2 regions of the Salmonella sp. FC25216 genome follow, and region 2 is predicted to be linked to the other one. Evidence: predicted binding sites of a transcription regulator. Region 2 holds the regulator's gene; the other holds the start of a gene.
What was found. Region 2 encodes sigma-54, which starts transcription at its own class of promoters, with help from an activator protein. Its sites were predicted from a motif close to GTTGGCACANNTTTCGCTNT; they were not measured.
Positions count from the first base shown of each region.

Region 1: the regulator sigma-54 is predicted to act here: its motif matches at 1,137-1,156, upstream of hydN (electron transport protein HydN).

Region 1 is NZ_JBDGON010000003.1:19,146-22,268, forward strand. Features, by position in the region: gene hypF (carbamoyltransferase HypF) at 1-410, opposite strand, end outside; gene hydN (electron transport protein HydN) at 556-1,101, opposite strand; gene hycI (hydrogenase maturation peptidase HycI) at 1,294-1,764, opposite strand; gene AC3G3F_RS06350 (formate hydrogenlyase maturation HycH family protein) at 1,757-2,167, opposite strand; gene hycG (formate hydrogenlyase subunit HycG) at 2,164-2,931, opposite strand; gene hycF (formate hydrogenlyase subunit HycF) at 2,931-3,123, opposite strand, start outside.
Region 2 is NZ_JBDGON010000003.1:525,180-528,302, reverse strand. Features, by position in the region: gene rapZ (RNase adapter RapZ) at 1-168, opposite strand, end outside; gene ptsN (PTS IIA-like nitrogen regulatory protein PtsN) at 214-705, opposite strand; gene hpf (ribosome hibernation promoting factor) at 823-1,110, opposite strand; gene rpoN (RNA polymerase factor sigma-54) at 1,133-2,566, opposite strand; gene lptB (LPS export ABC transporter ATP-binding protein) at 2,614-3,123, opposite strand, start outside.

The DNA.
Region 1 (3,123 bases), 510 kb from region 2:
CGTGGTCCGCAGTGGGTGCAATTGATGAAGGGATAACGGTAGCGCCGCTCGCCAGGGGTATTCATCTCGGCAAGACATGCCGGGCAGGTCGCCGCATCCGGCACGATTTGCGTGTTCATCGAACCGCCTGCGCTCTGACGAATGGCGAAATCCGTTGGTGTGCGCTCCCATATCAACGAGGCGTGTTCAACGCTGTCAATGCGCGCCAGCGGCGGACAATCCTGATAGAGCGCGGCAATAAATTGCGACGGCTCCTCCAGCAGCCGAACGACGACGCCGTCGCCGTCATTACACACGTCGCCGTGTAATCGCAACTGCTGCGCTAGCTGCCAGACAAAAGGACGAAAACCGACGCCCTGTACTTTGCCCCGAATGCGTAGCTGTACGCCGGAAGGCGTGTCTGTCACCATCTCATTTTCCCGCCATCATCGAACCCGGATGCCTGATGGTGCCGCGCTTATCAGGCCTACAATCGCACGAACCGTAGGCCGGATAAGGCATTGATGCCGCCATCCGGCAATGCTTTGTGGCGTATTCTACGCGCAATCGCAGAAATCAGAAAAGCAGAGATGCCGTTGAATCCAGCGCCGCACGACGGCGTTTTTCCGCGCTAAGCTGTTCAAGCTTATTACGGTCGACACAGATTAGGGCGTGCGTTGGACAGGCGTCCATACAGGCTGGACCGGCTTCACGATGGTGACACAGATCGCACTTGTTGGCTTCGGCTTTTTCGGCACGCACGTTCAGCCCCGCGCCGCTATTGCGAACCACCGGGCGCACCACCACTTCCATGGCGCCGTAAGGACATGCCACCACGCAGGTTTTACAACCAATGCAGCGTTCCTGCATCACATGAACAAAGCCTTTGTCGCGGCTGATGGCGCCATTCGGGCAGACGTTGGCGCACGGCGCATCTTCACACTGGCGACACAGCGTTGCCGTAGAGACGTTCACGCCTTTGATGACATGGATACGAGGTAAAAAGGTTTCAGGGGTCAGCGATGCGCAATCCTGATTATCCTGATGGGATACGACGCAGGCCACTTCACAGGTACGGCAACCAATGCACTTACTCGCGTCAGCAATGATGAAACGGTTCATCAAATTCTCCAGCAATAACAGATGATGTGCCGATGTATACACAAATCGTGCCAACATTTAACCATATGTTATATAATGGTATTTTATTTTAACCGGAGGGAAAAAGCATGTCATCGACACAAGTGACGATGACGGATGACAACCGTTCAGGGGATGAAAGAAATGCCGAATACCTCATTCGGCATCAAAAAGTTACGCCTCCGGCGCTTCCAGTCGCGCAAATCCGCCGTTTCCCTGCCACCCTTCCAGGCGCTGATAGATGGTGTTTACCGCGTCCTTAATCGGCTGGGTCATCGGATAATAAAACCCGACGATATCCGGCTGGATACCGAGAAAAATCACCTCGCCGACATCCTCTTTGAGCTGATCGACCAGATAGTTCAGCGGCATATTGTGGGTGGTCATCATAAACATTTCAGCGATATCATCCGGATCGATAATGCAGATCTCGCCCGGATTAAGTCCCATATCGGTGGCGTCGACAATCAACAGGCGGTCGGGGGATAGTTCGCGAATCGCCACAATGTCGTTTTCCGGCGCGCTGCCGCCATCAATCACCACCCAATTACCCTTCGGCTGCGCCGAGCACATTTCAGCCAGTAACGGGCCTGCGCCGTCGTCGCCCATCATGCTATTGCCGACACAGAGTAAAACGTCAGTCACGAAGCCTCCTCACCATCAGGTAGATGGCGCTTTCCTGATGAATGTCATGCAGCATACTGAGCATCAGTTTACTCCATTCTTGCTGCTGCGGGGTCTGCGCGGCGCGCGCGTTATCAAACGCGCGCGCCAGCATCGACACATGGTTAAAATCGATAACGATCTCGCCATACTTCGGCACGCCTTCCATTTTACGCCGGGCATCGCTTCCCTCTTCAAGGGTGGCGATCCACGCCAGATAGTCGTTCCACGGGCAGGTGAGCGCAGCCTCCAGGCAATCGATGACCCCCAGGTGGTGGCCAATCGCCAGGCTGTAATAGACAACCTGCTGCGCCTCGGCGGGCGTCGCATCGTTCTCATCAATAAACTTACGGCTCAGTTGACTGAACACCACCTGTTCGCTCATCGGATACGTGCCTCTTCAACAACATGATTGAGATGTGTGACAATTTCGGTTAAACGCGGATCGTTTTCCGCTTCCAGCCAACGCGCCACCTGCTGCTCACCTTGTCCCAACTGTGTCAGGTAATCATCGGCGATTTGACGACCGTAGCGATAACCCGCCAGCCGACGCGCCGCGCGATCTACCTTCACGCGCAGCGGCTGCACCATATCCGGATGCAGAATTTCCGCCGCCTGGTCGTCCAGTTCCCCTGGCGTGCGCGCGTGGATTTTCTGCTCCAGCAGGCCAAGCGCCATCGCAAAGCCATACAGCGTCGCCGCAGGCGTTGGCGGGCAGCCTGGAATATACACATCCACCGGGACGATTTTATCCGTACCGCCCCAGACGCAGTACAGGTCATGGAAAATGCCGCCGCTGTTGCCGCAGGCGCCGTAAGAGATACAAATTTTCGGGTCCGGCGCCGACTGCCAGGCACGCAGCGCCGGAGAGCGCATGGCGCGGGTTACCGCGCCGGTAAACAGCAGAATATCGGCATGGCGCGGCGACGGTACCACTTTGATGCCGAAACGCTCGGCATCAAACAGCGGCGAAAGCGTCGCAAAGATTTCGATTTCACAGCCGTTACAGCCACCGCAGTCCACGCGGTAAACGTATGCCGAACGCTTAATATTTTTCAGTAGAGACGCCTTCATGCTGGCGATGGATTCATCCACCGTCATCGGTACCGGAATGCCGTTGGCGTCACGCGGGCCTAATAAATTGCTCATTAGCTGACCTCTTTCATATGGCGAGTCAGTTCAATACGGTCGGACGGCACCAGGCATTTCTGACGCTTACAGTCCGGGCAAGTCTCAAAGCTTTCGCGGTGATGTTCCGCGCGGCTGTCGCCGTTGTGTTTGAGCAGCGCAATGGCGTAATCAATCTCTTTTTGCACGGCAAAAGGACGGTGACAAACGCGG
Region 2 (3,123 bases):
ATCAATGCTGACGGCGGCGGAAATCTGGCGATCGGCCAGTGTTCGCGCCAGATCGGGCAACAGCACGACGGGAAGGTTATCCACGCAGTAAAAACCCATATCTTCCAGCGCGCGTAGAGCGACAGATTTACCTGATCCGGAACGCCCGCTGACGATCATCAGTACCATGTACCGTTTCTCCTCACAACGACAGAAAGAAATGCCATTGAGTTGTTATGCCTCATTCTGCTCACCTTCGGTGTCAGTAATGATTTGATACAGCTCTTCATCATTCAGCGCCGCGCGCAGGCGGCGGCAGATCGTTTTATCCGCCAGACGTTTCGCGACCAGCGACAGCGTATGCAGATGCGTTTTAGTCTGATCGGCGGGCACCAGCAGGGCGAAGAGGAGATCGACCGGCTGGTTATCGATGGCATCGAACGCGATAGGCGTTTCGAGCTGAACGAACACGCCGACGGCGCGTAAGGTATCTTCTTCCAGTTTCCCGTGCGGGATGGCGATACCATTACCAATACCGGTACTGCCCATTTTTTCGCGTGTCAGAATGGCTTCAAACACGACCTGAGGAGGTAAACTGAGCTGTTTTGCCGCCAGTTCGCTGATGATTTCCAGCGCGCGTTTCTTACTCTGACAATGAACGCCGCTACGCGTACACTCCTGGTTAAGTACACTGCTCAGTTGTAGAGTCGTATCGTTATTTATCATAATTTCACCTAAGAACCTGTCCTGTCAGGTTGATGGCCAGGTTCGGAGCGCTAACTGTACAAATGGCCCGTTGTGTCACACAACAGGCCGTCCTGCACTGGCTAACTGCCCGGACAATTAGTGTTGTTTCAGTTTATCTTTATGCCTGGTTAACTGCCTTGCCAGTTTATCAATCAAGCCGTCAATGGCGGCATACATATCCTGGCCTTCCGCGCTGGCGTGAATTTCGCCGCCGTTAACGTGTAGCGTCGCATCCGAGATGTGCGTGACCTTCTCCACTTTCAACACCACGTATACCTGATTAATCCGCTCAAAATACTGTTCAAGTTTGGCGAATTTCGTCGTCACAAATTCACGCAGGGCTTCAGTAATTTCGACGTTATGTCCGGTGATATTGAGCTGCATAGTGTCTTCCTTATCGGTTGGGTCAAACCAGCTGTTTGCGTTGGTTTGACGGCGGAATGGATAAAGACTCTCGGTACTTCGCAACAGTGCGGCGCGCCACCATGATACCCTGTTCTGACAGCAGAGAGGTTAACTTGCTGTCGCTCAGCGGTTTCGCGGGGTTTTCCGCCGCAATTAACTTCTTCACCAGCGCGCGAATCGCGGTGGAAGAGGCTTCGCCTCCGCCTTCGGTATTGACGTGGCTGGAAAAGAAATATTTGAGTTCAAAAATACCGCGCGGGCTGTGCAGATACTTCTGCGTGGTCACGCGGGATATGGTGGATTCGTGCATCTCGACGGCCTGGGCGATATCCGCCAGTACCATCGGTTTCATATATTCTTCGCCCTGTTCAAAAAAGGCTTGCTGTTGCTCGACGATGCAGCGACTGACACGCAGCAGCGTGTCGTTGCGGCTTTCAAGGCTTTTTATCAGCCACTTCGCATCCTGTAAATTACTGCGGATGAACTGGCTGTCGGTATCGTTGCGCGCGCTGTTGCACATGGCGGCATAGTGCTGGTTAATCTGTAAACGGGGAATACTGTCGCTATTAAGCTCCACCGTCCAGCGGCCGTTATGCTTGCGTACCAGCACATCCGGGATAACGTACTCCGGCTCGCCGGTCTGGATCGACTGACCGGGTCTGGGATCGAGCGACTGAATCAGGTTTACCGCCTCTTTCAGTACCTCTTCTTTCAGTCGGGTAACGCGCATCAACGTGCGGAAATCGTGGTTGGCCAGCAGATCAAGGTGATCGCAGATAATGAGCCGCGCCTCTTCCAGCCACGGCGTGGATTTGTCGAATTGTGAAAGCTGGATCAGCAGACAGTCGCGAAGATCTTTCGCCGCAACGCCCACCGGATCAAAACGCTGAATACGCTTCAGGACGGCTTCGACTTCATCAAGATCTACCTCTTCATCGCCCATGCTTTCGCGAATTTCATCCAGGGATACGGTGAGATAACCGGTATCATCTACCGCATCGACAATGGATGTCGCAATGGCGCGATCGGTGTCCGAGAAGGGCGTTAGCTCAACCTGCCACATCAGATAATCCTGCAACGACTGCGTCGTTTCGCCCTGATAGACGGGCAGTTCATCATCGATATAATCGCCGCTGGGGCCGGATGGCGTCCCGGCGGTGTAAATTTCATCCCAACTGGCGTCAAGCGGCAGCTCTTCCGGCATCTCTTTCTGTTCGAGCGCATCTGCGGTATCGAGAGGATCGTCATCCTGAGGTTGCTGAGTGTCGATTTCGTCATGAAGATCGGTTTGCTCAAGCAGCGGGTTATTTTCCAGCGCTTGCTGGAGTTCCTGCTGAAGTTCCAGCGTAGACAACTGCAACAGACGGATGGCCTGTTGTAGCTGAGGCGTCATCGCCAGTTGTTGGCTAAGCCTGAGTTGCAAACCTTGCTTCATATTCAGAGTCGTTTTCTCCCGCTAGAGCAGCATAGCCCTCTACCCTATCAGAGTCTGAAGTCTTCCCCAAGATATACACGCTTAACGTGTTCGTCTTGCAGGATTTCTGTCGGCGTACCGTGGGCGATAAGGTGGCCCTGGCTTACGATATAGGCGCGTTCACAGACTGCCAGCGTCTCACGGACATTATGGTCGGTGATCAGCACCCCGAGCCCGCTATCGCGCAGATGTTCGATAATGCGTTTGATGTCGATAACGGAAATCGGGTCAACGCCGGCAAAGGGTTCATCCAGCAGGATAAATTTGGGATTAGCGGCCAACGCGCGGGCAATTTCTACACGACGGCGTTCACCACCGGACAGCGCCTGTCCCATGCTGTCGCGCAGATGCTCAATATGAAACTCTTCCATCAGCTCGTTGGCGCGGTCTTCTCGCTGTTCTGCGGTCAAATCGTCACGAATTTGCAGTACCGCCATCAGGTTATCAAATACGCTGAGACGGCGGAAAATAGAGGCTTCCTGCGGCAAATAGCCGATACCGCGGCGCGCGCGCGCGTG